One region of the Nonomuraea sp. ATR24 genome, then DNA from elsewhere that is predicted to be linked to it. Evidence: riboswitches for the same ligand, from Rfam matches in the RefSeq annotation. Region 1 holds a riboswitch; the other holds the start of a gene.
The links. Region 1 has a riboswitch for S-adenosylmethionine ahead of thrC (threonine synthase). Riboswitches for the same ligand answer to the same signal wherever they lie in the genome.
Positions count from the first base shown of each region.

Region 2: linked by a shared signal. The riboswitch ahead of ACBI99_RS32795 (aminotransferase class V-fold PLP-dependent enzyme) and the one ahead of thrC (threonine synthase) in region 1 are both predicted to bind S-adenosylmethionine.

Region 1 is NZ_JBGNUU010000016.1:28,839-46,502, reverse strand. It holds gene ACBI99_RS32085 (helicase C-terminal domain-containing protein) at 1-110, shown strand, start outside; gene ACBI99_RS32080 (hypothetical protein) at 88-768, opposite strand; gene ACBI99_RS32075 (class I adenylate-forming enzyme family protein) at 1,172-2,671, shown strand; gene ACBI99_RS32070 (hypothetical protein) at 2,698-3,063, shown strand; gene ACBI99_RS32065 (DNA repair helicase XPB) at 3,123-4,775, shown strand; gene ACBI99_RS32060 (hypothetical protein) at 4,975-5,313, opposite strand; gene ACBI99_RS32055 (AAA family ATPase) at 5,438-7,438, shown strand; gene ACBI99_RS32050 (YbhB/YbcL family Raf kinase inhibitor-like protein) at 7,518-8,048, shown strand; gene ACBI99_RS32045 (GNAT family N-acetyltransferase) at 8,092-8,520, shown strand; gene ACBI99_RS32040 (NAD(P)-dependent oxidoreductase) at 8,742-9,641, opposite strand; gene ACBI99_RS32035 (MerR family transcriptional regulator) at 9,700-10,101, shown strand; gene ACBI99_RS32030 (DoxX family protein) at 10,109-10,459, opposite strand; gene ACBI99_RS32025 (LysR family transcriptional regulator) at 10,543-11,439, shown strand; gene ACBI99_RS32020 (nuclear transport factor 2 family protein) at 11,423-11,845, opposite strand; gene groL (chaperonin GroEL) at 12,033-13,661, opposite strand; gene ACBI99_RS32010 (cold-shock protein) at 13,956-14,156, opposite strand; gene ACBI99_RS32005 (MoaD/ThiS family protein) at 14,404-14,679, opposite strand; gene thrC (threonine synthase) at 14,704-15,933, opposite strand; SAM riboswitch class I at 15,947-16,087, opposite strand; gene ACBI99_RS31995 (RNA polymerase sigma factor) at 16,173-16,727, opposite strand; gene ACBI99_RS31990 (trehalose-6-phosphate synthase) at 16,794-17,664, shown strand, end outside.
Region 2 is NZ_JBGNUU010000017.1:610-13,600, forward strand. It holds gene ACBI99_RS32795 (aminotransferase class V-fold PLP-dependent enzyme) at 1-804, opposite strand, end outside; SAM riboswitch class IV at 848-963, opposite strand; gene ACBI99_RS32800 (TerC family protein) at 1,069-1,797, shown strand; gene ACBI99_RS32805 (cytochrome P450) at 1,797-2,987, shown strand; gene ACBI99_RS32810 (SAM-dependent methyltransferase) at 3,022-3,984, opposite strand; gene ACBI99_RS32815 (chaplin family protein) at 4,131-4,370, shown strand; gene ACBI99_RS32820 (DUF2520 domain-containing protein) at 4,692-5,582, shown strand; gene panC (pantoate--beta-alanine ligase) at 5,632-6,459, shown strand; gene ACBI99_RS32830 (L-aspartate oxidase) at 6,537-9,059, shown strand; gene ACBI99_RS32835 (type III pantothenate kinase) at 9,063-9,845, shown strand; gene ACBI99_RS32840 (hypothetical protein) at 9,897-10,370, opposite strand; gene lysX (bifunctional lysylphosphatidylglycerol synthetase/lysine--tRNA ligase LysX) at 10,540-11,997, shown strand; gene ACBI99_RS32850 (cytochrome P450) at 11,981-12,991, opposite strand, start outside.

The DNA of each region.
Region 1 (17,664 bases):
TCCTGGAGCCGGCGCGCATGGAGGGCGGCTATCTGACCGCCTACGACGAGACGAGAGCGGCGGTGCACCGGTTCGCGCTGCACCGGATCACCGGGGTCTCGGGGATCTGACGTCGGCCGGCCCGGCGGGGACGAGCTCGGCGATCGGGGTGTCCAGGCGGGTCACCTGGGTCGCGAGCGCGACGATGGCGGCCGGTGAGGTGAGGGTGGCGGCGTGGTCACGGCCCGCCGCGAGGTCGGCCGCGCATCGGTGCGGCGGCGTGCCGAAGGTCGCCAGGCAGAGGTCGTAGAGGTCGCCTCCCGGCGGCGGCGCCCAGGGATGCTGCAGGTCGGTGGGGTGTGTGTGGGTGACGACGAGATACGCGCCGATCTCGGCCAGGGCGCGGGCCAGCGGGGTGAGCGGCTGCCCGGCGTGCGGCCAGTCGGGCAGCAGGTAGGCGCGGCCGGGGTCGAACGGCATCCGCGCGAGCAGGTCGGGCACGGTCGTGGCGGGCGACAGGATGGTGATGCTGCCCTCGGCCAGCGGCATCCGCGACAACAGGGCGATGGCGCCCAGCCGCCTGCCGGTCGCCTCGGGGCCGACCAGCGCGAGGAGGTGGCGTTCGGCCAGGCGGCGCACCGCGGGCGGGAAGCAGGCGGGCTCCAGGTAGGTGCGCAGCAGGTGCGCCACGTCGCAGGGCGTCAGCCGGGCGGCCGTCACGTCTGTGAGCGGCGGGAATCCGTCGGCGAGCGTCGTTTCGCCCTGGCGGGGTTCGGTGTCGTTCGTCACTGGACACCTCTGGAACTTTCACGGAAAGTCGCGACCGGTGCGGCGGTGTAATTTTCCTTCGTCAGTAATCGCGGGCCAACGGATTGTTCCGGTTTCCCGTCGGAGGGGCGTGACCAGGCACCTTCGGCGGCGGATGGGTGCTGGACCATGTCGATCATGCTCTCCCTTGCTCGGGACAGTCAGGGTTTGACAAGTACGGAGTTGCCTACCTGCGCCACATTATCCCCATAAGTCACCTCAAAAGTGGATCGGGCCCCCACTGGGCACAGGAATCACGCCAGAGGCGGATTTATGCCTATTTAAGGGCAGGCGGACCACACTCCACAATGACCAGTCAGGAAAGCCGTCCGGTCGATGCGGACAGGGTTGACTCCATGCCGAGGCGCGCAGCAAGTTGGGACCTGTGACCGAGCAAACGCTGGGCCGGTTGGCCGAAGAGTCCTGGAACCGGTTCGAGGACTACGACTCGCTGTTCTACGAGGGGAACTGGCACCGCAGCCACAGCCTGGCCGAGCGGGCCAGGAAGGTCTGCGGCGGCTTCGTGGCGGCCGGGATCCGGCCCGGTGACCGGGTCGTCGTCATGATGGCCACCTCGCCCGACGTGCCCGTCGTCTGCCAGGCGCTGTGGGCCGCCGGGGCGGTGGTGACGCCGGTCGTGTTCCTCGTCGGAGCCGCCGAGCTGCGCCACATCGTGCGCGACAGCGGCGCCCGCGCGATCGTCACCTCCCCCGAGCTCCTGCCCACCGTCGAGGCAGCCGAGGTGGACGTACCCATCCATGTCGGCACCGCCGAGCTCGAACGCGCGGCCGAGCACGGGCCGGTGCGGCGCGACCCCGGCGACCTCGCCGCGCTCATGTACACGGGCGGCACCACCGGCCGGGCCAAGGGCGTGATGCTCAGCCACGCGGGCCTGTGGCAGGTGGCCAAGGCTTCCTACGACATGTCACACCAGCCCGGGATCAACCGCGCCATCGTCCCCGTCCCGCTCTCCCACGCCTACGGGCTGATCGTCACCGTCGCCGGGATGCACGCCACCGAGCCGCCCCAGGCCGTGCTCATGCGCTGGTTCGACCCTGGGCTGTTCCTGCGGCTGGCCGCCGAGGAGCGCGTGCAGTACGGCACCGTGGTGCCCGCCATGCTGCGGATGCTGCTGGCCGAGCCGCTGGACGAGCACCCGCTGCCCGACCTCGCCTTCCTCACCTGCGGCGCGGCGCCGCTCGGCCGCGAGACGCTGGCGGAGTTCGAGCGCCGGATGCCCGGCGTGCGCGTCCTGGAGGGCTACGGGCTGACCGAGACCAGCGCCGTCACCACCTTCAACCCGCCGGACCGGCCCAAGGCCGGCAGCGCCGGGCTGCCCCTGCCCGGCTACACGATCACGATCCGCGACACGGACGGCGAGGCCGTCGAGCCCGGCGACGTGGGCGAGATCTGCGTGGCCGGCGAGGCGCTGATGCTCGGCTACTGGGGCGAGCACGAGCCCGACCCCGACGGCACCGCGCTGGCCGGCGGCGAGCTGCGCACCGGCGACCTCGGCTGCGTGGACGACGACGGCTACCTGTACGTGGTCGACCGGAAGAAGGACCTGATCATCCGGGGCGGCTTCAACGTCTTCCCGCGCGACGTCGAGGACGCCCTGAACGCCCACCCCGACGTGGTCATGTCCGGCGTCGTCGGCCGGCCGGACCCGCGCCACGGCGAGGAGGTCGTGGCCTTCGTCCAGCTCGGGCCGGGCGCGACGGCGACCGCCGACGAGCTGATCACCTGGGCCCGCGACCGGGTCGGCCGGGTCAAGTATCCGCGCGAGATCACGTTCGTCGACGCCATCCCCGTCACCAGCGTGCTCAAGCTGGACCGCAAGGCCCTGAGGGCCCGCATTCGGGCAGGGCACCTGACCAATCCGTGATAAATGTTGACCGGACAGGAGGTGGCATGAGCCAGCAGGATCAGCCCGGCGGCTATCCGTACCAGCCCTACGGCGCAGACTACGGCTCGCAGCCACCTCCCGAATACGGCTATGGCTACGGCTACGGCTATCCACCGCCGCCTCCGCGCAACCAGCCCAGCGCCAACGCGATCGTCTCCCTCGTCCTCAACCTGCTGGCCGTGGTGAGCTGCTGCAACCTGCTCGGCATCCCCGGCGCGATCCTGGCCGGCCTGTCGATGCGGGCCTCGGCCTCCCCCGAGTCCGCCCGGTCCATGGTCGTGTGGAGCTGGGTGCTGTTCGGGGCCGGGTTCGTGCTGACCGTCGGCCTGTTCGTCTTCCTCGGCGTCAACGGCTATCTAGAGGACGACTAGCCAGTCCGGGGACTGTATTGGCCTTCGCGCGTGTTGGATAGGCGTCAACCGTAGAAGGGATGCTGGTGAACGACGGCCCGCTCATCGTCCAGTCCGACAAGACGCTGCTGCTCGAAGTCGACCACGAGAAGGCCGACGCGTGCCGGAAGGCCATCGCGCCGTTCGCCGAGCTCGAACGGGCGCCCGAGCACGTCCACACCTACCGCGTGACGCCGCTGGCGCTGTGGAACGCGCGTGCCGCCGGGCACGACGCCGAGCAGGTCATCGACGCGCTGATCAGCCACAGCCGCTACCCGGTGCCGCACGCCCTGCTGGTCGACATCGCCGAGACCATGGCCCGCTACGGCCGGCTGCGCCTGGAGAAGGACCCGGTCAACGGCCTGGTGCTGACCTCGACCGACCGGGCCGTGCTCGAAGAGGTGCTGCGCTCGAAGAAGATCCAGCCGATGCTGGGCGAGCGGCTGGGCGGCGACTCGGTCGTCGTGCACCCGAGCGACCGGGGCAACGTCAAGCAGGCGCTGCTCAAGCTGGGCTGGCCGGCCGAGGACCTGGCCGGTTACGTCGACGGCGAGCACCACACGATCAAGCTCGCGCAGGACGGCTGGTCGCTGCGCCCCTACCAGCAGGAGGCGGCCGACGCGTTCTGGCACGGCGGCTCCGGCGTGGTCGTGCTGCCGTGCGGCGCGGGCAAGACGATCGTCGGCGCGGCCGCGATGGCCCACGCCCAGGCGACGACGCTCATCCTGGTCACCAACACGGTCAGCGCCCATCAGTGGAAGCAGGAGCTGCTCAAGCGCACCTCGCTGACCGAGGACGAGATCGGCGAATACTCCGGCTCGAAGAAGGAGATCCGCCCGGTCACGATCGCCACCTACCAGGTGATGACGACCCGGCGCAAAGGCGTCTACAGCCACCTGGAGCTGTTCGACGCCCGCGACTGGGGGCTGATCGTCTACGACGAGGTGCACCTGCTGCCCGCGCCGATCTTCCGGATGACCGCCGACCTGCAGGCCCGCCGCCGCGTCGGCCTGACGGCGACGCTGGTGCGCGAGGACGGCCGCGAGGGCGACGTGTTCTCGCTGATCGGCCCCAAGCGCTACGACGCGCCCTGGAAGGAGATGGAGAACCAGGGCTGGATCGCCCCGGCCGACTGCGTCGAGGTGCGGGTCACGCTGAGCGACGAGGAGCGGCTGGCGTACGCGATGGCCGAGGCGGAGGAGCGCTACCGGTTCTGCGCGACGACGCCGTCCAAGACGCACGTGACGGAGGCGCTGGTCCGGCGGCACCTGGGCGAGCAGGTGCTGGTCATCGGCCAGTACATCGACCAGCTCGACGAGCTGGGCGAGCACCTGAACGCGCCGGTCATCAAGGGCGAGACGCGGATCAAGGAGCGCGAACGGCTCTACCAGGCGTTCCGCGACAAGGAGATCCAGGTCCTGGTGGTGTCGAAGGTGGCCAACTTCTCCATCGACCTGCCGGAGGCGGCGGTGGCCATCCAGGTGTCGGGCACGTTCGGGTCGCGCCAGGAGGAGGCGCAGCGGCTCGGGCGGGTGCTGCGGCCCAAGTCCGACGGGGGCGGCGCGCGCTTCTACACGGTGGTGAGCCGTGACACGGTCGACCAGGAGTTCGCGGCGCATCGTCAGCGGTTCCTGGCCGAGCAGGGATACGCGTACCAGATCATCGACGCCGACGACGTGCTGGGCGGGGTGTGAGCCCGGCCGCTCCGTAAGAGCGGCCAGGCCAGGTCTAGTGCCTCACGTCCACGAGACTCCGCGGGCCGTCGACAATCGAACCACCCCCCTCACTGCGTCCTCTCATCGGCGCTGCCAGTCCGGCAGCGACATACCCTGATGATCCGACAAACGCACCTGGTATGCCCGGATTTTTCGGTATTTCCCAGCTTCGTTACAGCTAGGTGCGGAGCAGCAGGCCGCCGAGGAACAGCACTCCTTCGGCCGCGATCCACGCCGCGGCCCCCGCTCCCATCAGCCTGCCGAACAGCCGCGGGTCGCGCCGGGCCGCTCCGGCCAGCCAGGCCGCCAGCGTGCAGCCCGCGGCGGCGACGGCGAACAGCCCCGACACCGCGGACACCCCGGCGAGCCGGCGCGAGCAGTCGGCGGCGAGCTCGGTCCCCGAGCAGAACGCCTGCAGCCCCCAGCCCGCGAACACCGACAGCCCCCACAGCGCCGCCAGCAGGAAGCTCGCGACGGTGGGAATGATCGGCGAGATGCCGAGCCGGACGCGCGCCACGCCGGTTTCCTACCCCCTCGCGCGCCCGGCTAAATGCTTTTGAGGCCCACCGGCACGGCCACTAAACTGGCGGATTCGCTACCTGTTACCACCACCTCCGACCACCACCGGGAGGCGCTTTCGCATGCCCACAGACCAACTGGCTCCCGACATACCCTCCGACGTGCTCGCGGCCGAACAGGCCCACCTGGCCGAGTCCCGCGCCGCGCTGAAGGCCATGCGCGCCCACGCGCAGTCGCTGTCGGCCGACGCCGCCGGCGACTGGGTGTCGCAGCAGATCCTCCAGTCGCTGCTCGACCAGCGGGTCGCCGCGCTGGCCGACCACCCCGACACACCGCTGTTCTTCGGCCGCCTCGACCGGGGCGCCGACGACGACCTGCCGCCCACCATCTACGTCGGCCGCCGCCACGTCCACGACGGCGGCAGCCGGCCCCTGGTGATCGACTGGCGGGCCCCGGTGTCGCGGGCCTTCTACCAGGCGAGCCCGGCCGACCCGATGGGCGTCGTGCTGCGGCGCCGCTTCGGTTATCACGGCGGGGCGCTGACCGCGTTCGAGGACGAGCCGCTCGGCCAGGGCGGCGACATCGGCCCCTCCAGGATCCTCACCGAGGAGATCGAACGCCCCCGCACCGGCCCGATGCGCGACATCGTGGCCACGATCCAGCCCGACCAGGACGAGATCGTCCGCGCCGCGCTCGCCCAGACCGTGTGCGTGCAGGGCGCCCCCGGCACCGGGAAGACCGCGGTCGGCCTGCACCGGGCCGCCTACCTGCTGTTCACCCACCGCGAGCGGCTCGCCAGGTCCGGTGTGATGATCGTCGGGCCGAACCGCGCCTTCCTGTCCTACATCTCCTCCGTGCTCCCCGCGCTCGGCGAGGTCAAGGTCGACCAGACGACGGTGGCCGGGCTGCTCGGCGAGCACGCCGCCGCCGAGGACCCCCTGGTCGCCGCCGTCAAGGGCGACGCCCGCATGGCCGCCGTCCTCGAACGCGCCCTGTGGCTGCACATCGTCAAGCCCGAAGAGGGCCTGGTGTTCACCAAGGGCGCCTACCGGCACCGGGTGGCCGACTACGAGGTGCGCGAGATCGTCGCCTCGCTGCGCGGCACCACCCGCTACGGTCCCGGCCGGGCGGCACTGGCCCAGCGGCTGGCGCACCTGGTGCTCGTACGGATGGAGCAGCGCGGCGAGTCGCCCGACGACCGGGTGCAGGACGCGGTGGCCCGGTCGAAGCCGGTCAAGCAGCTCGTCGACGCGGTGTGGCCGAAGCTGACGCCGGAGCAGGTGCTGTATCGGCTGCTGTCGGACGCGGAGTTCCTCGCCAAGGCCGCCAAATCCGATTTGTCGCCCGACGAGCAGCAAATGATCCTTTGGCGGAAACCGTACCGGAGCTGGAAGTCCGCGAAATGGTCCGCGGCCGACGCCGCGCTCCTCGACGAGCTCGCCGACCTCGTCGAACGCACGCCCTCACTCGGCCACCTGGTGGTCGACGAGGCCCAGGACCTGTCGCAGATGCAGCTCCGCGCGCTCGGCCGGCGCTGCCGCAACGGCTCCGCCACCGTGCTCGGCGACCTCGCCCAGGGCACCACCCCGTGGTCCACCAGCTCCTGGGAGGACGTGCTGCGCCACCTCGGCCAGGACACCGGCGAGGTCACCGAGCTGACGCTCGGCTTCCGCGTGCCGCGCGAGGTCCTCGACTACGCCGCCCGCCTGCTCCCCTCCATCGCCCCCGGCCTGGCCGCCCCCCGCTCCCTGCGCCCCGGCGCCGGCTCACTCTCGGTACGGCCCGGCGGCGAGCTCCGCCAGGCCGTGACCGAAACCCTGGCCAAGGAGGGCTCGATCGGCGTCATCGTCCCCGACGCGCAGGTGGCGTCCGCGTCCGCCGCGCTCGACGGCGTCGCCCACGCCGTCCTCGACCCCGACGCGGCCGACGAGCACCGCCTGCTGATCGTCCCGGCGACGCTGGCCAAGGGCCTGGAGTACGACCACGTGATCGTGGTCGAGCCCGCCGACATCGTCGACGCCGAGCCCCGCGGGCTCGCCCGCCTGTACGTGGTGCTCACCCGTGCCGTGACGTCCCTGACCGTCCTGCACGCCAAACCCCTGCCCGCCCAGCTCACCGGCTGACACGGCGCGCGGGGCAGTGGCAGCGGCGCCGATCGCTCCTAGGATGACGGGGAAAAGCCATCACCCCTAGGAGGAAACCGTGCCGGCACCGCTGCCACACGAACACCTGCCGTCCGCCCCGGCGCTCGTCGTGCAGAGCGACGACATCACCGACGGCGACCGGCTGAACGACCTCCACGTCTTCAACGACTGGGGCATGACGGGCCAGAACCTGTCCCCCGCCCTGCGCTGGTCCGGCGCCCCCGACGGCACCAGGAGCTACGCCGTCACCTGCTTCGACCCCGACGCCCCCACCGGCAGCGGGTTCTGGCACTGGGTGCTGTTCGACATCCCCTCCTCGGTGACCGAGCTGCCCACCGGCGCCGGCACCGGCCCCGAGTTCAAGGGCCTGCCGCAGGGCGCCGTCCACGCCCGCAACGACTACAACACCAAGGAGTACGGCGGCGCCGCGCCCCCGCCCGGCGACCCGCACCGCTACGTCTTCACCGTGCACGCGCTGTCGGTCGACAGCCTCGGCGTCGACAGCGACACCTCCCCCGCCGCGGTCGGCTTCAACATCACCGCCAACACCCTGGCGCGCGGCCACATCATCGCCCATTACGGCGTCTGACCGGCTCTGATCGGTTCGCGGCCATTTGATAAGTTCGCGAACCATGAGAGACCTCGGGGTGGACATCCGGTTCGGCGGCCCGGGCGACGTGGAGCCCGTCCTGGACTTCTGGCTCCACGCCGCCGAAGGCACCGACCGCCGCGACTCCCCCGACAAGGTCACCGCCCTGCTCGAACGCGACCCGGAGGCGCTGCTGATCGCCGAGCTCGACGGCGCGCTCGCGGGCACCCTCATCGCCGGCTGGGACGGCTGGCGGGCACACCTGTACCGCCTCGCCGTCCACCCGGCCCACCGCCGCAAGGGCATCGCCACCGCGCTGCTCGCCGCCGCCGAACGCCGCTTCACCGCCTTCGGCGCCTTCCGGGCCGACGCCATGGTGCTGCACGACAACACCCTCGCCCACCCGGCCTGGTCCGCCGCCGGCTACTCACCCCAGCCAGAGTGGTCCCGCTGGGTCAAGCCCCTGCCCTGACCGCCCCACCGCCCGGACCGCCCCGCAGGGTCTCCGGCCCCCACCCCCAAGGTCCTCGACCCACGCGCTTCGCGCGCCGGCGGCTCGGGCCGCGTCCAAGGGACGCCCCGCCACAAGCGCCCCGCTCGCCAGGCCCGCAACGTGACCACCTCGTCCCACCCCCACGGAAACCGCGGACGAGAGCGGCCACCCGCCACCCCGAAGCAGGCCCAGAACCACCTTCACCCCTGCTTGAAGATCTCGAACATGGCGAAGTAGTTCTCGCTCCCGTGCCCCTCCGCGATCGCCCGTTCGGCGAGTTCCTTCATCAACCGGGGCTGCTCGGAATGGACGCCCTGTTCGGCGCTGGTCCGGACGATGTGCTCCAGCGCGTTGAAGTTCATCTGCAGCGTCCCCAGATCTCCCGGATACGCCCCTTCGTCCAGGCTCGGCGCCTGCTGGGCGAGCCAGGCGGGGTTGAGCACCACGGGCATGAACCAGCCCAGCGCGAGCTCGGAGAACTCGGCCGCCGGCGCCCCCGCCGAGCCGACCAGCGCGGCGGCGTGCAGGAACCCGTTCACGGTCGCGTACATCATCTCCAGCATGGCGGTGTTGAACAGCACGGCCAGGCCGGGGTCGGCGCCGAGGTGGCGGGGGTCGCCCAGGAGCGCCAGCGTCTCCCGGTGCCGGTCGAAGACGTCCTGCGGCCCGGCGTACAGGAAGACCGACCCGGGCTCGCCGACGAGCGGCGGCGGCACCATGATCGCGCCGTCGAGGTAGCCGAGGTCGCGCCCGGCTGCCCAGTCCGCCGTGTCGCGCGCTTCCGCGGGCGTCCCGGAGGTGAGGTTCACCAGCGTGCGGCCCTGGAAGGCGGCACCGGCGGCGTCGAGGACGCGGTGCGTGGTCGGGTAGTCGTTGAGGCACAGGATCGTGACGGGGCTGGCGGCCACGGCCTCGGCGACGGTGGCCGCGCGGCGCGCCCCCTTGGCGGCGAGGGCGTCGGCCTTGCCGGGGGTGCGGTTCCACACCGTCAGGGTCAGGCCCTTGCCGAGAAGCGTCTCCGCCAGGACCAAGCCCATGGGGCCCAGGCCGATGACGGTGACCGCGGTGCTGTTCTGTCCGGATGGATGCTGTTCTGTCATACACATAGGCTGGACTCTCACATCGGCGTGAGAGTCAACTCGAAGTGGCGGTCGTCACATGCGGATCGGAGAACTGTCGCGGCTCACGGGCGCCAGTGTGCGCTCGTTGCGTTACTACGAGGAACAGGGCCTGCTCCGGCCGTTGCGCCGGCCCAGCGGCTATCGGGAGTATCGCGAGGAGGACGCCGCCACGGTGCGGGGCATCCGGCTCCTGCTCGCCGCCGGGCTCAGCACCACGACGATCGGCGAGGTGCTCCCGTGCATGGTCGACGACGGCGGGATGCTGGCGCCGGCCTGTGGCGGGATGATCCCCGACCTGCTGCGCGAGCGTGAGCGGCTCAGCGCCGCCGCGGCCGACCTCATGGCCGCCCGTGACCGGCTGGACGCCATCCTCGCGACCACCTCGGCGCTCGATCCCGTGGACCCGTCGGAGTGCGAAGCGATCGCACCGGCCACCTGACCGGGCGTCACCCGGCGGCCCCCAGCACGAGGGACGCGACGGCGAACGCGAGGAAGACCCCCGGGAAGCCGATGTTCCCGAACACCCGTTGCCGGACGTGGAGAGCCACCGCCCCCACGAAGAACAGCACGAGCCCCAGAGCGGCGGCGCCCCCCACGAACGGCACCCCCACCAGCCCGAGGAGCAGTCCCACGGCCCCGGCCGCCTTGAGCAGGCCCAGCAGCGGTATCCAGGACGGCGAGATGCCGACAGCCGCGGCGTTGGCCAGGACGATCTCGGCGCGGGCGAAGTCGGCGACGGCGGCCCAGAGGTTGATCACGATCGTGGCCACCGTGACGACCACATAGGCGACGTACATTGCCTTTCCCCCTTTCCTCCCACATCCCAGCCTTGTCCCGCGCCCCCACCGGCGTCCAATACCTGCGTCTATAACCTGGGGGCATGGATGTGGACACGAGGTTGCTGCGCTACTTCGTCGCCGTGGCGGAGGAAGGCAGCCTCACCCGGGCCTCAGCTCGCCTGTACGTGTCGCAGCCGGCGCTGACCAAGCAGATCAAGCAGCTCGAAGCGCTGCTCGGCGCCGAGCTGTTCCATCGTTCCCGGGCCGGGATGTCCCTGACCGAGGCGGGCCGGGCGCTGGCGGAGCGGACGCCCGCCCTGCTGGCCGACTGGGACGTGGCGCTGCGGCGCACCAGGCAGGCGGCCGGCCGGGCGGCCCGCGTGCTGCGGGTGGGCTTCCTGGCCAGCGCCGCCAACGAGGCCACCCAGCGCATCGTGGCGGAGTTCGCCCGTGCCAGGCCGGGCTGGCGGGCCGACCTGCGCCAGGCCGCCTGGTCGAACCCGACGGCCGGGCTCGCCACGGGGGACGTCGACGTGGCCCTGCTGCGCCTGCCGTTCCCCGGCCAGGACGCGCTGCGCGTGGAGGTGCTCTTCTCCGAGCCGCGCTGGGTGGCGCTGCCCTCGGCCCATCCGCTGGCCGCCCGCGACGTGATCGCCTTCGAGGAGCTGTGGGACGAGCCGTTCGTGGCGGCTCCGGTGGAGACGGGCCCGTGGCGGGACTACTGGCTGGCGGCGGACGAGCGCGACGGCCACCCGGTGCGCGTCGGCGCCGTCACGGAGCAGCCCGACGACTGGCTCAGCGCCATCGCCAACGGCTACGGCGTCGCCCTGGCCCCGGAGTCCGCCGCCCGCTTCTACGCCCGCCCAGGCGTCACGTACCGCCCCGTCAGCGGCGTCAGCCCCACCCGCGTGGGCGTCGCCTGGACCCCGGCCGACGACGCCAACCCCGTCGTCCAGGACTTCGTCCGCTGCTGCCTGGCCGTCAGGCGGAACGACTGACCGGCGGGCGGCAGGCGTCGGCGATGGCCTGGGGGTCCCAGTAGAAGGGCCGGCATTCGAGCATGCGCCCGTCCCGTACGGTGATCAGCTGCATGATCAGGGCGTCGACGTCCCGCCCGGTGGCGCGGGCGCGGAAGCGGACCCGGTTGCGGACGACCACCGTGCTGTCGTCGCCCCAATGCTCCTGCTCCAGGAATTCCATCGACTCCCACACCTCGCTGAAGGCGGCGAGAAAGCGTTCCATCCCGTCATGCCCGCGCCAGGTTCCCGTTCCGGTGAAAGGCAATCCCGGCGCCTGGTGCAGCACCACTTCAGGGTCGAGGTGTACGGCGACGTCGTCGTACGACGCCTTGCCGAATCCGCCGGCGGCGACGTACGCGGCCTCGGCGGCGTAAAACTTCTCCATGACTGCCCAAGCGCTCATTGCCCCAGAGTTCCACCCGGACCGGAACCTGGCTGGCGTGGATCAGACCTGTTTGTCGCGCACAAGAGAAGAAGCCGCCCCTATTTAGGGACGGCTCCGATAAACACATCAGCCCGAGCCGGAAATCCGGACCGGGCTGACGCTATCGCCACGTGGAACGCGATCGGACCTAGAAGTCCATGTCGCCGCCGCCGGGCATGCCAGCGGGAGCGGCCGGGGTCTTCTCGGGCTTCTCGGCGATGACGGCCTCGGTGGTGAGGAAGAGCGCCGCGATGGAGGCGGCGTTCTGCAGCGCCGAGCGCGTCACCTTGGCCGGGTCGAGGATGCCCGACTCGAACATGTTGACGTACTCGCCGGTGGCCGCGTTGAGGCCCTCACCCGGGGTGAGGTTGCGCACGCGCTCGACCACGACGCCGCCCTCGAGGCCGGCGTTGACCGCGATCTGCTTGAGCGGCTCCTCCAGGGCCTTGCGGACGATCGCGGCACCGGTGGCCTCGTCGCCGGTCAGCTCCAGCTTGTCGAAGGCCTTGGCGCCGGCCTGCAGCAGCGCCACGCCACCACCGGGGACGATGCCCTCCTCGACGGCCGCCTTGGCGTTGCGCACGGCGTCCTCGATGCGGTGCTTGCGCTCCTTGAGCTCGACCTCGGTGGCCGCGCCCGCCTTGATGACGGCGACGCCACCGGCGAGCTTGGCCAGGCGCTCCTGGAGCTTCTCGCGGTCGTAGTCGGAGTCCGTGCGCTCGATCTCGGCGCGGATCTCGTTCACGCGGCCGCTGATCGCGTCGGCGTCACCGGCGCCGTCGACGATCGTGGTCTCGTCCTTGGTGACGACGACCTTGCGGGCGCGGCCGAGCAGGTCGAGGGTGGCGTTCTCGAGCTTGAGACCGACCTCCTCGGCGATGACCTGGCCACCGGTGAGGATGGCGATGTCGCCGAGCATGGCCTTGCGGCGGTCACCGAAGCCCGGGGCCTTGACGGCCACGGAGCGGAACAGGCCGCGGATCTTGTTGACCACGAGGGTGGCCAGGGCCTCGCCCTCGATGTCCTCGGCGATGATGAGGAGCGGCTTGCCGGACTGCACGACCTTGTCGAGCAGGGGCAGCAGGTCCTTGTTGGCCGAGACCTTCGAGTTGACGATGAGGATGTACGGGTCCTCGAGCACAGCCTCCATACGGTCGGAGTCCGTCACGAAGTACATCGACGTCATGCCCTTGTCGAAGCGCATGCCCTCGGTGAGCTCGAGCTCGAGGCCGAAGGTGTTGCTCTCCTCGACGGTGATGACGCCTTCCTTGCCGACCTTGTCCATCGCCTCGGCGATGAGCGAGCCGATCTCGGGGTCGGCGGCGGAGATGGAGGCGGTGGAGGCGATCTGCTCCTTGGTCTCCACGTCCTTGGCCAGCTTGGACAGCTCCTCGCTGACCCGCTCCACGGCCGCCTCGATGCCCTTCTTCAGAGCCATCGGGTTGGCGCCGGCGGCCACGTTGCGCAGGCCCTCACGGACGAGCGCCTGGGCGAGCACGGTGGCGGTGGTGGTGCCGTCGCCCGCGACGTCGTCGGTCTTCTTGGCGACTTCCTTGACCAGCTCGGCGCCGATCTTCTCCCACGGGTCCTCGAGCTCGATCTCCTTGGCGATGGAGACACCGTCGTTGGTGATCGTGGGGGCGCCCCACTTCTTCTCCAGCACGACGTTGCGGCCCTTGGGCCCCAGGGTCACCTTGACGGCGTCGGCGAGCTGGTTCATACCGCGCTCGAGACCGCGCCGGGCGTCCTCGTCAAACGCGATCATCTTGGCTGCCATAAGGCTAGACCTCCCAGACACAGGGTGGCTGCTGCGATCGAGCCGACGCCCGCGACGGCATGTGGGCCCGCAGCTCCTTCGGCGGACCCCATCGTCTCGATCCCAGGGTTGGCACTCTGCGACAGAGAGTGCCAACGAATTGTTTAGCACTCTACCCGGTCGAGTGCAAGCCGACAGCACCCCGCCCCAGGTCACGTCGGTACGGCGGGCCCGTGAGCCCGCCGTACGTGAGGGGACGAGAGGTGGCGGTTCGCACGTACTGCGCTGACGTGCGAGCCGCCCGTGCTCACCACGTCAGACCGAGCGGACGGACTCCGCCTGCGGTCCCTTCTGGCCCTGCGTGATCTCGAACTCGACCCGTTGGCCCTGCTCGAGAGACCGATACCCGTCCATCAAGATTGCCGAGTAATGGACGAATACATCCTTACCACCGTCTACCGCGATGAAGCCGTAGCCCTTGTCCGCGTTGAACCACTTGACGGTGCCCTGCGCCACTTCCGACTCCTCTTACTGGGCTCATAGATCCCGCCCATTCCTCCGCGAGACCCACAATCGCCTGACTAATGGATATCAGCCGTACGATCGCACTCGACCATACCTGTGGGAAGGCGTTTGGCAACAGAGTCAATCGGCAAATCGGGTATTTCACCTCACGCTAACTGGTTCAACCTTGTATTTCACAAAAGAGAAGGCGCCCGCATGGGGCGCCTTCTAGAGGGTCGTTCTGGAGATCGGGGGGTTCTCAGCCGCCCGCGACCGCCGGGATGATGGAGATCTGAGTGCCCTCAGGGGCGGGAGTGTCGAGCCCCTCGGCGAAACGGACATCCTCTTCGCCAACGTAAACGTTGACAAAACGACGAATCTTGCCCGATTCATCAAGAATGCGCGCGCCGATGCCCGGGTAGTCGGAGTCGAGCTTGGCAAGCACGTCACGCAGCGTCGCGCCCTCTCCACTCACCTCCGCGTTACCGCCGGTGTAGGTGCGCAGGATGGTGGGAATCCGCACAGAAACGCTCATGGTAAATCTCGCCTTTCCTGGTTGTCAGACAGTCGCGCGGAACGCGTCGAGAGAGGGCCGGATCACGGCCGTGGGGGTGACGTCGGTGACCGCGTCGAGCGTCTTGAGCCCGTCACCGGTGTTGAGCACCACGGTTTCGGCCTCGGGGTCGAGCTGGCCGGTCTCGACGAGCTTCTTCAGCACGCCGACGGTCACACCGCCGGCCGTCTCGGCGAAGATGCCCTCGGTCGAGGCCAGCAGTTTGATCGCGGCGACGATCTCGGCGTCCGTGACGTCCTCCACCGCCCCGCCGGTGCGGCGCGCGATGTCGAGCACGTAGGGGCCGTCGGCGGGGTTGCCGATGGCCAGCGACTTGGCGATGGTGTCGGGCTTGACCGGCTGGACGACGTCGTGGCCGGCCTTGTAGGCGGCCGAGACCGGCGAGCAGCCGAGCGCCTGCGCCCCGAACACCTTGTACGGGCTGTCCTCGACCAGGCCGAGCTGGATGAGCTCCTTGAAGCCCTTGTCGATCTTGGTGAGCTGGGAGCCGGAGGCGATCGGGATGACGATCTGCTCGGGCAACTTCCAGCCGAGCTGCTCGGCGATCTCGTAGGCGAGCGTCTTGGAGCCCTCGGCGTAGTAGGGCCGCAGGTTGACGTTGACGAATCCCCACTTGTCGCCCAGCGGGTCGCCGATGAGCTCCGAGCAGAACCGGTTGACCTCGTCGTAGGTGCCGTCGATGCCGATCAGCTTGCCGCCGAACACCCGGGCCATGGCGATCTTCGCCTGCTCCAGGTCGGCGGGGATGAACACGCAGGCATCCAGGCCGGCCCTGGCGGCGGCGGCCGTCACCGCGCCGGCCAGGTTGCCGGTGGAGGAGCACGACAGCGTGTGGAAGCCGAAGTTGCGGGCCGCCTCGACGGCGATGGCCACCACCCGGTCCTTGAAGGAGTGGGTGGGGTTGCCCGAGTCGTCCTTGACGTACAGGGACTTGATGCCCAGCGCCCGGCCCAGGTTGCCCGCCTTGACGAGCTTGGTCCAGCCGGGGTTCATGTTGGGCTTGGACGCGACGTCGACCGGCACCGGCAGCAGCGAGCGGTAGCGCCAGATGTTGGCCGGGCCCGACTCGATGTCGGCGCGGGTCACGTTCCCGAAGGAGTAGGCCGCCTCGAGCGGCCCGAAACACTCCAGGCAGGCGAAGCTGGGGCCCAGCGGGTAGCGGGTGCCGCACTCGCGGCAGGAGAGAGCGACGGCGGGACCGAAGTCGAGCGACATGAAGCGAGGCCTTCCCTCATCTTCGTCCGCGGCCACCCTGACCACGGACCGGAATTGGCACCCTGTCCCGGTCGGCCTCGCAGGTCGCGAGTCACAAGCCGGGAGGGTTGCCGGGGCTTCGCAGGGCCGGTCCCTCCACCCCTCTGGATGAGCAATATTCAGTTAGAGTTGCTGACTCGGACTCTACCCAATCCGAGCCGTGAACTGACCAGTCGTCTCACTCCGCGAGACAACCGGTCTCACCGATAGTCCTCGCCGAGCGCCGCCTGCACGTATTTGCGGGCCTGGTGGATGCGCGACTTGGCCGTGCCGAGCGGGATGTTGAGCTGCTCGGCCACCTCGCTGTAGTCGAGCTGGACGATGTCGCGCAGCACCAGGGCCTGCGCCAGGTCGGGCTTGTCGGCCTCCAGCGCCTCCATCGCGTCGAGCAGGTCGAGCCGCGACCCGGCGATCACGCTGACCCGCCGCACGTCGGGCTTCTGCATGGGCAGCTCGTCGGAGCTCTGCTCCGCCGCCCTGCGCTTCAGCGACCGGTACGTGGTCCGCGCGCAGTTGGCGGTCACGATGTGCAGCCACGTGCTGAACCTGGCGCGCCCCTCGAACCGCCCGATGTTGCGGGCGACGGCCAGCAGGGTGTCCTGGGCCGCCTCCTCCGCGTCCTGGTGGTAGGGCAGGATGCGGGCGCAGTGCCGCAGCACGTCCGGCTCGATCCGGCGCAGGAGCTCGCCGAGTGCGCGATGATCTCCTACGGCGGCCGAGCGGGCGAGTTCTTCGGTTGCCTCATCTAGCGCCATAGCTGGGATCCTAAGGTCGGGAGACACCTCCGTGACATCTCCTCGTCGTAACTCCTGGGAGCGTCGATGAACAGCGTCCTGCTCGCCTCCAACAGAGGCCCGGTCTCGTTCACCGTCTCCGACGACGGCGAGCTGACGATGAGACGCGGCGGCGGCGGCCTGGTGTCCGGCTTGTCCGGAGTCGCCCGGGACGCGGGCGTGCTGTGGGTATGCGCGGCGCTGTCCGACGGCGACCGCAGCGCGGTGCGGCAGGCCCCCGGCGGCCGGCTCGACCAGGCGGGCTACGACACCGGGGCGCTGCGGATGCTCGACATCGCGCCGGCCACCTTCCACCGCGCCTACAACTCGATCGCCAACTCGACGCTCTGGTTCGTCAACCATCTGCTCTACGACATCCCCAACGCGCCGGTGTTCGGCACCAGGTTCCAGCGCGACTGGGAGTCCTACCGCGACTACAACGGCGCGTTCGCGCTGGCGCTGGCCGAGGAGGCGGGCCACGGGGCGCGGGTGATGGTGCAGGACTACCACCTGACGCTGACCCCGGCGATGCTCCGGGCCGAGCGGCCCGACCTGCGCATCGCGCACTTCAGCCACACGCCGTGGGCGCCGCCCGAATACTTCTCGCTGTTGCCCGACGAGGTGGCCCGCGAGGTCCTGGAGGGCATCCTGGGCGCCGATCACGCCGGGTTCCTCACCGGGCGGTGGGCGGAGGCGTTCATGGACTGCTGCGCGGCTCTGCTCGGCGCCGAGGTCGACGGCGCGGCCCGTACGGTCACGCACGAGGGGCGCGTCACCCGGATCGGCGTCCACGGGCTGGGCGTCGACGGCAAGGCGCTGTGGGCGCGGGCCGGCGAGCCCGACGTCGAGTCGCACATGGCCGCGCTGCGCGAGCAGGTCGGCGACCGCAAGCTGATCGTCCGCATCGACCGCACGGAGC
Region 2 (12,991 bases), on a different contig from region 1:
GCGCACCGCGCCGCCGCCCTTCAGGTACGGCGTGCCCGCCGACAGCCAGTCGCGCCGGCCGACCAGCACTCCGGCGCCGAACGGCGCGTACAGCTTGTGGCCGGAGAAGGCCACGTAGTCGAGGTCGAGCGCGGTCAGGTTGACCGGCCGGTGCGGCACGAGCTGGGCGGCGTCCACGAGGATGCGGGCGCCGTGCCGGTGCGCGATGTGGGCCAGCGCGGCGATGGGCCACAGCTCGCCGGTGACGTTGGAGGCAGCGGTGACGACGAGCAGCTTGGGTCCGTCGATCGCGGCCAGCGCGTCGTCGGCGGCGCGCACGGCCTCGCCGGGGAAGGCGGGCGGGGCCAGCCGCACGGCGTCCGGCCAGGGCAGCAGCGAGGCGTGGTGCTCGGTGTCGAAGACGACCACGGTGGTGCCCTCGGGCAGGCAGCCGGCCAGCAGGTTCGTGGCGTCGGTGGTGTTGCGGGTGAAGATGACGGCGTCGTCGGTGCGGGCGCCGACGAAGGCCCGTACGGTGTGGCGGGCCTGCTCGTAGCGGGCGGTGGTGAGCTGGGAGGCGTAGCCCGCGCCGCGGTGGACGCTGGAGTAGGCCGGGAGCGCGGCGGCGACGGCGGCGCTGACCGGCTCCAGACAGGGGGCGCTGGCCGCGTAGTCGAGGTTGGCGTAGCCGACGAGCTTGCCGCCCTTGACCGGCACCTCCAGGTCGGCGCCGACGACGGCGGGGATGGCGCGGGCCTGCTGGACGGGGGCCGGCTTCTCGGCGGCGGTGGTGCGGGCGGCGTTGAAGATCGTCAGGGTGGACACGGCGAACCTCCTCGGGGTCATCGGACCCCTGGAGCAGCCAGTGAGCCCGCGCTTGCCCGCCACACCTCGTGACGGACCAGGTCTTCACCCGGGGCACCCCGCCGCGGACGCGAGGGTTGCCGGCCAGCGAGCCGGGGCTTGGCGCTGGCACTCATGACCTACGTCGGCACTATAACCGACACCCACCCGTAAAACGCAACCGCGAACTTATCGGCCCGTTGACTCGTTGCTTCCTCGACATCCCCCGATAGCAGGAGGTAACCGATGTTGGACTGGGTGGCAGATCCCCAGATCTGGATAGGGTTCTTCACCCTTGTGGCCCTGGAGATCGTGCTGGGCATCGACAACATCATCTTCATTTCCATCCTGGCAGGGAAGCTGCCGCCGGAGCAGCGCGACAGGGCGCGGGTGCTCGGCCTGGCGGCGGCTCTGATCAGCCGGCTGCTCCTGCTGCTGGCCCTGTCGTGGGTGGTGCGGCTCACGGAGCCGCTGTTCGAGGTGCTGGGGCAGGAGATATCGGGACGGGACCTGATCCTGCTGCTGGGCGGGCTGTTCCTGCTCGCCAAGAGCGTCACCGAGATCGGCCACACGATGGACGTGGGCGAGAAGGACGGCAAGAAGGCCGTCGCGGCGTCGTTCGCCTCAGTGATCGCGCAGATCATGGTGCTGGACGTGGTGTTCTCGCTCGACTCGGTGATCACCGCGGTCGGCATGGTGGACGAGCTCGGCGTGATGATCGCGGCGGTGGTCGTGGCGGTGCTGGTGATGCTGTTCGCCTCCGGGCCGATCAGCCGGTTCGTCGACACGCATCCGAGCATCAAGATGCTGGCGCTGGCGTTCCTGGTGCTGATCGGCGTGGTGCTCATCGCCGAGGGGCTGGACCAGCACATCCCGAAGGGCTACATCTACTTCGCGATGGCGTTCTCGGTCATCGTGGAGCTGCTCAACATCCGGGTGAGGAGCAGGCGGGCGAAAGCTTCTAGTATTGAATAGTGCGCTTTGACCCGTGGAATCCGGATTTCGTCGCTCACCCGTACGGCGTCTACGCCGAGCTGAGGCGCGAGGCGCCGGTGAGCTTCTTCGAGCCGACCGGCCAGTGGCTGGTCGCCCGGCACGCCGACGTGAACGCCCTGCTCAGGGATCGCCGCCTGGGCAGGTCGTACCTGCACGTGGCGACGCACGAGGAGTTCGGCAAGGAGCCCGAGCCGGAGTTCCAGGAGCCGTTCTGGCGGGTGATCCGCGCGGGCATGCTCGACGTGGAGCCGCCGGTGCACACCCGGCTGCGCCGCCTGGTCTCCAAGGCGTTCACGCCCCGCATGGTCGAGTCGCTGCGCCCGCGGGTGCGCGCGATCGCCGAGGGCCTGGTCGACGCGTACGTGGAGCGGGGCGGCGGTGACCTGATCGCCGAGGTCGCCGAGCCGCTGCCGGTGACGGTGATCGCCGAGATGCTCGGCATCCCCGACGCCGACCGCCACCTGCTGCGCCCCTGGTCGGCCGACATCTGCGGGATGTACGAGCTGAACCCGTCGGAGCAGGCGCAGCACACCGCCGTCAGGGCGGCGTCGGAGTTCGCGGCGTATCTGAAGGAGCTGGCCCGCGAGCGCAAGGAGCGGCCCGGCGACGACCTGATCAGCGCGCTCGCGGCGATCGACGAGCTGACCGAGGACGAGCTGGTCGGCACCTGCGTGCTGCTGCTCAACGCCGGTCACGAGGCCACGGTGAACGTGACGGGCAACGGCTGGTGGTCGCTGTTCCGCAACCCGGGCGAGCTGGCGCGGCTGCGCGCCGACCGCTCGCTGCTGCCGACGGCCGTCGAGGAGCTGATGCGCTGGGACACGCCGCTGCAGATGTTCGAGCGCTGGGTGCTGGAGGACATCGAGGTCGGCGGCGTCGCCATCCCGCGCGGCGTGGAGGTGGCGCTGCTGTTCGGCTCGGCCAACCGCGACCCCGAGGTGTTCGACGACCCGGACCGGCTGGACGTGGGCCGGGTGGACAACCCGCACATCTCCTTCGGCGCGGGCATCCACTTCTGCCTGGGCGCGCCGCTGGCCAGGATCGAGCTCATCGAGTCGTTCGGCGCCCTGCTGGAGCGGGCGCCGAAGCTGGAGCTGGTCCGCGAGCCGGTGTGGAAGCCGGGGTACGTGATCCGCGGCCTGGAGTCGCTGGACCTCAGCGTCGCCTGACCGGCTCTGACCGTTTCACCGGTTCTGGTCGTTTTCACCGGCTCTGGCTGAGCCAGCCGAATCCGCCGAGGCCCCCCGGATCGATCAGCTCCGCCTCCTCGGAGGCGCGGGCCAGCGCGCGCAGATAACCCCGCGGATCGGTGCGGGCCAGGTCGAGGGGCGGGCGGTCGCCGGTGATGCCCAGAGCGCGCAGCGCGGCCCGCTGTGTGGACAAGCCTGTGGATATCCCGCCGGCCTTGCGGCCCGCCTCGGCGCACGCGTCGAGCGCGACGTGCGCCGTGATGTCGCAGGTGCCGTCGGGTACGGGCGAGACGACCGCTCCGTCACGGTATCCGGTGAGCGTGCCGTGCATCGGCCGGTTATCCACAGGGTGTGCATAATCGATGGCGATCGCCCGGCCTCTGGAGAGCCGGTTCAGCACCGCCGCCCAGGCGGCGTCGCGCGGCCAGCCGATCTCCGCCCGCGAGCCCACGCACGACAGCGGCCACCACCGCGCCAGCCACTCCAGGTCGGCCCCCTGCGGCGGGTCGCCGAGCCGCTCCTCGCCGGTCTCGGTGTCGACCATCACCAGTCTCGGCCCGTCGGACGTCTGCTCGGCCACGTCCAGCGGCACGTTGTCGAGCCACTCGTTGGCGATCGCCAGGCCCTGGATGCCGGACGGCAGCCGCGGCTGCCAGGCGATCCGCTCGGGCAGCTCGTCGGGCCGGGGCGACAGGTCGACGGCGGTGATGCGCAGCCGGTCGCGCAGCGAGGGGCCGGCCGCGTCGAGCACGCGGCGGACCAGCGTGCCCTCGCCGGCGCCGATGTCGACCAGGTCGAGCCGGTCGGGCGAGCCGAGCCCGGCGTCGACCTCCTCCAGCAGGGCCAGGACCGCGTCGGCGAAGGCCGCCGAGGCGCTGACCGAGGTGCGGAAGTGCCCGGAGGGGCGTTCGCGCAGGTAGAAGCCGCTCTCGCCATAGAGCGCGCGTTGCATGGCGGCGCGCCAGGTGAGCCACATCCCAGGACTATCTCACGACTCCGGGCGAACACGTGGCGCGATTTCTTTACTACGCGGTGTTGCGATCTTGCGCTACCGTTTACATACAGTAGTCGAGTGACTGCTGATTGTCAGCATCCGGCAGTCGTCCCGAAAAGGAGTCCCTCGTGTTCAAGAAAGCCATCGTCGTCGCGGGTGCGTTCGGCATGCTCTCGGTGGCCGCCCCGGCCTACGCCCACGGCCCCGGTCACGGCGACATCACCAGCGGACGCAGCGGCGTGCTGTCCGGCAACCAGCTCTTCCTGCCCATCACCGCGCCGATCAACGCCTGCGGCAACGGGGTGGGGGTCGCCGGTGTCGGCATCGCCGGCTGCAAGGGGGGCTCCAGCGCTCACGTGCATCGCTGACATGCCGGAGCTCGGACCGGTCCGAGAGTGAACCGGTCCGAGCCCCGTACCCGGGCCGGCCAGTCGGCGATGGCGGCCAGGGTGCACCTCCAAGGAGTTCGTCACAGTGCGGGCGTCGGGTCCAGCTCAGGACTCGGCGCCCGCTGAATGCGATGTACCCCTCTCCTCATCATCATTCCCGACAGGGGGTGCACGGTTTATATGCCCTTGTCCGTTTTGTCGCTAACGCAACATGCGGCAAAGCCCAGGTCACGCCCCCGTGGCAACTCGGCCGTTACGCTGGGCGGCAGCGTCTTCCGGGGTGCTCGACAGGGGTGGGACATGGACGCAGCAGATCGCCCGGCACGGCTGGCCGTCGGCGTGCTGGGATCGGGCAAGGTCGGCTCCGCGCTCGGCGCTGCCCTGGCGCAGGCCGGGCACCGGATCGTGGCTGCCAGCGGGGTGTCCGACGCCTCCCGGCGGTGGGCCGCCGACCGGCTCGGCGTCGAGCCCGTCCGCCCCGAGGAGGTCGTCGAGGCGGCGGAGCTCATCCTGCTCACCGTCCCCGACGACGCGCTGCCCGACCTCGTCAGCGGCCTGGCCGCCACCGGCGCCGGCCTCCAGGGCAAGCTGCTCGTCCACACCAGCGGCGCCTACGGCCTGTCCGTGCTGCGACCGGCCGCCGAGGCGGGCGCGCTGCCGTTCGCCCTGCACCCGGTCATGACGTTCACCGGCAGGGACGACGACCTCAACCGGATCACCGGCTGCTCCTTCGGCGTCACCGCGCCCGAGCCGCTGCGTCCCATCGCCGAGGCGCTGGTCATCGAGATGGGCGGCGAGCCGGTGTGGATCGCCGACGCCGACCGCGCCCTCTACCACGCGGCCCTGGCCAGCGCCGCCAACCACATGGTCACGCTCATCGCCGAGTCGTCCGACCTGCTGGGCCGCATCGGCGTCGAGCACCCGGGCCGCATGCTCGGGCCGCTGCTCGGCGCCGCCCTCGACAACGTGCTGCGGCTCGGCATCGGCGGGCTGACCGGCCCGGTGGTGCGGGGCGACGCGGGCACCGTGCGCAAGCACGTCGACGCGCTCATCCTGGCCGCGCCGGAGGCGGCCGACGCCTACGTCGCGCTGGCCCGGCTCACCGCGGACCGGGCGCTGGCCGCCGGCCTGCTCAAGCCGGAGGAGGCCGAACGCTTGCTCGACGCCCTGGGTGGCAACATATGGACGTGACCGTGACCGGCATGGCACGGATCCGCATGACGCCCCCGGAGGCCGCCTCATGGACCCCATCGTCGCCAGGAACCGCACCGACCTGATCAAGGCTCGCGGTGACGGCTCCGTCGCCCTCGTGCCCACCATGGGCGCCCTGCACGAGGGGCACCGCTCCCTCATCAGGGCGGCCCGCTCGCGCGCCGACCACGTGGTGGTCAGCATCTTCGTCAACCCGCTGCAGTTCGGCCCCGGCGAGGACTTCTCCCGCTATCCCCGTACGTTCGAGGCCGACCTGGAGGTGTGCCGCGCCGAGGGGGTCGAGGTGGTGTTCGCCCCGGCCGCCGAGGACATGTACCACCCGGACCGGCAGGTGAGCCTGCGGTCCGGCGAGATGGGCCGGGTCGTCGAGGGTGCGGTGCGGCCGGGGCACTTCGACGGGATGCTGACGGTGGTGCTCAAGCTGTTCAACCTGGTCCAGCCGGACCTCGCGGTGTTCGGGCAGAAGGACGCCCAGCAGCTCGCGCTGATCCGCCGCATGGTGGCCGACCTCGACGTGCCGGTGGAGATCGTCGGCGCGCCGACGGTGCGCGAGCCCGACGGGCTGGCGCTGTCGAGCCGCAACCGCTACCTGTCGCCGGCCGACCGGGAGGTGGCCCTGGCGCTGTCCCGGGCGCTGCGCGCGGGCGCGGCCGAGAGCGTGCCGTCGCGCGTGATAGCCGCCGCCCGCGAGGTGCTGGAGGCCGCCGCCCCCGAGCTGGCGCTGGACTACGTGGTGCTGGTCGATCCGGCCACGTTCGCCGAGGTCGCGGAGCCGTACACGGGTGAGGCGGTGCTCGCGGTGGCCGGCCGGGTGGGCACCACCCGGCTGATCGACAACGCGGTGCTGTCGTTCTAGGCGAACCCCGGGGAAGGGAAGCGGCGGCCGGGGCGTTATCGTCATATTGACGAGATTCCCTCCTCCGAGGAGACCCCATGAGTGCACCGGCCATTCCCCTGCGGCTGGCGGCGCCCGAACCCGGGTGGAACGTCGAGGCCGACCTGGTCGTGGTGGGCTCCGGCATCGCCGGACTGACGGTTGCGCTGCACTACGCCGAGCTCGAACCCAGGGCCAGGGTCCTGGTCGTCACCAAGGACGTGCTGTCGGCCGGGTCCACCCGGTGGGCCCAGGGCGGGATCGCCGCCGTCCTGGACCCGGCCGACACCCCCGACGAGCACCTCGGCGACACCCTGGTCGCCGGGGTGGGGCTGTGCGACGCCGAGGCGGTCCGCGCGCTGGTGACCGAGGGCCCGGGCGCGCTGCGGCGGCTGATGGGCCGGGGCGCCGAGTTCGACCGCACCCCCGACGGGCACCTCCAGCTCACCCGCGAGGGCGGCCACCGGCGTCACCGCATCGTGCACGCGGGCGGCGACGCCACGGGCGCGGAGGTGCAGCGGGCGCTGGTCGAGGCGGTGCGGGCGAGCGGGATCGAGGTGATCGAGCACGCGCTGGTGCTCGACCTGCTGAAGGACGCGAACGGCCGGGCCAGGGGCGTGACGCTGCACGTGATGGGCGAGGGCGCGGGCGACGGGGTCGGCGCGGTGCGCGCCCGCGCGGTCGTGCTGGCCACCGGCGGCATGGGCCAGGTCTACTCCTCCACCACGAACCCGGTGGTGTCCACCGGCGACGGCGTGGCGCTGGCGCTGCGGGCCGGGGCCGTGGTGCGGGACCTGGAGTTCGTCCAGTTCCACCCCACCGTGCTGTGGCTGGGCGCGGGCGCGACCGGCCAGCAGCCGCTGATCTCCGAGGCCGTACGCGGCGAGGGCGCGTTCCTGATCGACCACGAGGGCAACCGGTTCATGACCGGCGTGCACGAGCTGGCCGACCTGGCGCCGCGCGACGTCGTGGCCAAGGCCATCACCCGGACGATGCGCGAGAGCGGGCGCGAGCACGTCTACCTGGACGGCCGCCACTTCGGCGAGGACAAGTGGCGCACCCGGTTCCCGACGATCTACGCGGTCTGCCGCGAGCACGGCATCGACCCGGCCGCCGAGCCGATCCCGGTGGCTCCCGCCGCCCACTACGCCAGCGGCGGCATCCGTACCGACCTGCGGGGCCGTACCAGCATCGAGGGCCTGTACGCGTGCGGCGAGGCGGCGTGCACGGGCGTGCACGGCGCGAACCGGCTGGCCTCGAACTCGCTGCTCGAAGGGCTCGTCTTCGCCGAGCGCATCGCCGAGGACATCCATCGCGTACGGCCCGAACCGGGCGAGCCGGTGGTGTCCGGAGCGCCCGCCGGGCTGATCGACCCGAGGGCGCGCGGCCCGATCCAGGCGCACATGAGCGCCGGGGCGGGCGTGCTGCGAAGCCGCGCGTCGCTCACCGCCACCGCCAAGGCGCTGTACGACGCCCGGTGGACCCCGGTCCACGTGGCGTCGTGCACCGAATCGTGGGAGACGACGAACCTGCTCACCGTCGCGACCGTGCTGACCGGCGCGGCGGCGGCGCGGCAGGAGACGCGCGGCTCCCACTGGCGGGAGGATTTCCCCGACCTCGACGACGAATGGCTGGGGCACCTGGACGTGACCCTGACGGAGGAGGGCGTGCACATGACCTACACCCCGCACGGTGACGCGATGCCGCGGCGCCTGGCGCAGGAGCTGGCCGCCGCCGGCGTGGACCCGGCCGAGACCGACGCGGTGATCGACCGGGCGCTGGCGGAGGACCTGCAGGCGGCGGGCGACGTGACGAGCCTGGCGACGATCCCGGCCGGGCACCGCTCGGTGGCCGACGTGGTGGCGCGGGCCGACGGCGTGGTGGCCGGGCTGGCGGTGGCCGAGGCGGTGTTCGCGCGGTTGGGCGCGGGCCAGGCCGAGCGGCGGGTCAAGGACGGCGAGCGGGTGCGCAGGGGCGACGTGCTGATGACGGTGGAAGGCCCGACCAGGACCCTGCTGACCGCCGAGCGCACCGCGCTGAACCTGCTCACCCACCTGTCGGGCATCGCCACGCTGACCGGGCGCTGGGTGGCGGCGATCAGCGGCACCGGGGCGCGGGTGCGCGACAGCCGCAAGACGCTGCCGGGTCTGCGGGCGCTGGAGAAGTACGCGGTACGCTGCGGCGGCGGCGTCAACCACCGGATGTCGCTGTCGGACGCGGCCCTGATCAAGGACAACCACGTGGTGGCGGCCGGCGGGGTCGCCGAGGCGTTCCGCGCGGTGCGCGAGCGCTACCCGGACGTGCCGATCGAGGTGGAGGTCGACAGCGTCGAGCAGCTTGAGGAGGTGCTCGCCGAGGGGGCGGACCTGATCCTGCTGGACAACTTCACGGTGGAGCAGACCGCTCAGGCCGTACAAATCGCTAAAAATGGGGCGAAAAACGCGGTTGCGCTGGAGTCCAGCGGGGGATTGACCTTGGAATTGGCGCGTGATGTGGCCGAAACTGGCGTGGACTACCTTGCGGTGGGAGCGCTGACCCACTCGGCGCCCGCCCTGGACGTCGCACTGGATCTACGGGGGTAATCGATGCTGCTCACGATCGACGTCGGCAACACGCACACGGTGCTCGGGCTCTTCGAGGGCGAGGACGTCATCGAGCACTGGCGGCTGGCCACCGACGCCCGCCGCACCGCCGACGAGATCGCCGTCGTCCTGCAGGGGCTGCTCGGCCAGTCGCCCCTGCTCAAGGGCGCCGACGTGGGCGGCATCGCGATCTGTTCCACCGTGCCCAGCGTGCTCAACGAGATGCGCGAGATGTGCCGCCGCTACTACGGCGACGTCACCGCCGTGGTCGTCGAGCCCGGCGTCCGCACCGGGGTGCCGGTGCGGATGGACAACCCCAAGGAGGTCGGCAGCGACCGCATCGTCAACGCGCTGGCCGCCATCGACCAGTACGGCGGGCCGTGCATCATCGTCGACTTCGGCACCGCGACCTCGTTCGACGCCGTGTCGGCCAAGGGCGAGTACGTCGGCGCCGTCACCGCGCCCGGCATCGAGATCTCCGTCGACGCCCTCGCCGCGGCCGGGGCGCAACTGCACAAGGTCGAGCTGATCCGCCCCCGCTCGGTGATCGCCAAGAACACCGTCGAGGCGCTCCAGGCCGGCATCATCTACGGCTTCGCCGGCCAGGTCGACGGCATCGTCGAGCGGATGGCCGCCGAGCTGGCCGACAACCCCGACGACGTGACCGTGGTCGCCACCGGCGGCCACGCCGCGCTCGTGGTGGGCGAGTCGCGCTGCATCGACGTGCACGAGCCCTGGCTGACGCTCATCGGCCTGCGCCTGATCTACCAGCGCAACACCGCGTGAAAGCGGGCGGCCCCCCGCTCGGGAAGGGAGCCGCCCGCCGTCCGGGGTGGATCACTCGCTCTCGGCCGCGTACAGGTGGTCCCAGTGGCCGCACTTGCTCACCCAGTGCTTGTACGGGTGCACCTGGCAGACCTTGACCCGCAGCGCGGAGACGTCGTCGACGCTGAAGCCGAACTTCTTCGAGCCCGGGTAGCCGCAGTGCTTCCTGCTGTAGACCTCGTCCCACTCGTGGTCGAAGCCGGCGGCCTGGAACTTGACGTAGGCGCACCTGCCGCCCTGCCCGTAGCCGCGCGAGTCCAGGTCGTACAGCCGGCCCTTGACGTGGACGGTGTTGGACTCCTGGTGCTCGTCCCACTCGACGCCCACCCAGCCCTTGGCCTTGGCCAGGTGGTGCCTGGCGTGGACGGGGCCCCACTGGTCGCTCTGGTCGTAGGGGCCCGGCGAGGCGGCGGCGGCCGGCGCGGTCAGAGCCAGCGTGCCGGTCGCGGCGGCGGCGAGGAGCGCGATCGCGATCTTCTTGAACATGATCTCTCCTTGAGCTCCTTCCCGACCCGGCGCCCTACCGGTTCCGCTGAGCTCGTGAGTCATGGGTAACTCCGCGTGGTTGCAGCACCCCTTCACCGGGCCGACGAGAACTTGCAGGCGGCCGTATCCCCTACGCTTTGATGCTGTGAGCGACGAACTTCCCGAGCAGATGCGCATCCGGAGGGAGAAGCTCGACCGCCTTCGCAGCGAAGGCGTCGACCCTTACCCGGTGAACTTCCCCCGTACGGCCACCAACGCCGAGGTCCGGGAGAAATACCAGGGCCTGGAGCCCGACACCCAGACCGGTGACCGGGTGGGCGTCGCCGGGCGCGTCATGCTCAACCGCGTCGGCGGCAAACTCTGCTTCGCCACGCTGCGCGACGGCAGCGGCGACCTGCAGGTGATGATCTCGCTCGACAAGGTGGGCGAGGAGTCGCTGGCGGCCTGGAAGCGCGACGTCGACCTCGGTGACCACGTCGGCGTCGAGGGCGAGGTGATCACCTCACGGCGCGGCGAGCTGTCGATCCTCGCCGACAGCTGGCAGATCACCGCCAAGTGCCTGCGCCCGCTGCCGGAGAAGCACGTCGGCCTCACCGACCCCGAGGCGCGGGTCCGCCAGCGCTACGTCGACCTCATCGTCAACGACGAGGCCCGCGAGATGGCGCGCATCCGCAGCGCCACCGTGCGCGCGGTCCGCGACTTCTGGCACGAGGAGGGCTACCTGGAGGTCGAGACGCCGATGCTCCAGCCGATCCACGGCGGCGCGGCGGCCCGGCCCTTCAAGACCCACATCAACGCCTACGACATGGAGCTCTACCTTCGCATCGCGATCGAGCTCTACCTCAAGCGGCTCGTCGTGGGCGGCATCGAGAAGGTCTTCGAGATCAACCGCAACTTCCGCAACGAGGGCGCGGACTCCACGCACAACCCCGAGTTCACCATGATCGAGGCCTACGGGACCTACCTCGACTACAACGACATGGCCGACCTGACCCAGCGCATGTACCAGAAGGCCGTGGTGGCCGCGCTGGGCACGACCGTGGTGGTGCACGGCGGCGTCGAGGTCGACCTGGGGCTGCCCGAGTGGCCGAGGGTGAAGCTCTACGACCTGGTGTCCGGCGCGGTGGGCGAGGAGATCACCACCGATACGCCGCTGGAGCGGGTGCGCGCTTTGGCCGACAAGCACGAGGTGCACTGGGACGCCAAGTGGGGCCAGGGCAAGCTGGTCCAGGAGCTGTTCGAGGAGCTGGTCGAGCACACGCTGATCCAGCCCACGTTCGTCATGGACTACCCGCTGGAGACCTCCCCGCTGACCCGGCAGCACCGCGACAACCCGCTGCTCACCGAGAAGTGGGACCTGATCGGGTTCGGCACCGAGCTGGGCACCGCCTACTCGGAGCTGGTCGACCCGATCGAGCAGCGCCGCCGCCTGGTCGAGCAGTCGCTGCTGGCGGCCGGCGGCGACCCGGAGGCCATGCAGCTCGACGAGGACTTCCTCCAGGCGCTGGAGTACGCCATGCCGCCGACGGGCGGCATGGGCGCCGGCATCGACCGGATGATCATGGCTTTCACCGGCAAGAACATCCGCGAGACGATCCTCTTCCCGCTGGTCAAGCCCTCCCGTTGAGCCGCACCGGCAGGGTGGCGAGCCCGCGCAGCACCAGGTTTCCCTTGTACGGCGGCGCGGGCTCGGCCAGCTCCAGCTTCGGCGCCGCCTGAGCCAGGGCGCGCAGCGCGATCTCGCCCTCCAGCCTGGCCAGCGGCGCCCCGAGGCAGAAGTGGATGCCCAGCCCGAAGGCCAGATGCCGGCCCGGCGTCCGCTCCACGTCGAAGCGGTCCGGGTCGGCGAACGCGGCGGGGTCGCGGTTGGCGGCCCCGACCAGCGCCAGCACCGCGCTGCCGGCGGGCACGGCGGTCCCGGCCAGCTCCACGTCCTCCAGCGCCACGCGCATGGTGAGCTGCACGGGCGGGTCGTACCTGAGGACCTCCTCGACCACCTGCTGGGGCGCGTCGGCGGCGCGCCCGAGCACGCCGTGCCTGACCAGGTTGAGCACGCCGTTGCCGATGAGGTTGACGGTCGTCTCGTGTCCGGCCACGAGCAGCAGCACGCAGGTGCCGAGCAGTTCCTGCTCGGTCAGCTCCTCGACCTGGGCGAGCGCGCTGAGCAGGTCGTCGCCGGGCCGCTCGCGCCGCAGCGCGATGAGGCGGCGGAAATACGCGCGGAACTCCTCCCGGTCGTGCTCGGTCCGGGAGATCAGGTCCGGCGGCACGATCGGGTCGAGGCTCCTGGCGAGCGTCTCGCTCCAACCGCGGAAGCGCTCGTGGTCCTCTGGAGGCACGCCGAGCATCTCGCTGATCACCATGACGGGCAGCGGGTAGGCGAACGCGCTCATCAGGTCGGCCTCATCGGGCAGCGCGTCGAGGAGCCCGGCGGTGATGGCCTCGATCCGCGGACGCAGCCGCCTGATCATGCCCGGGGTGAAGGCCCGGCTGACCAGGCCGCGCAGCCGGGTGTGGTCCGGCGGGTTCATCATCAGGAACGAGCGGGGCGGCTCGCCGTCGGGCGGGGCGCCGTGGCCGAACCGGGCGTCACGCAGCACCGCGGAGCAGAGCTCGTGCGT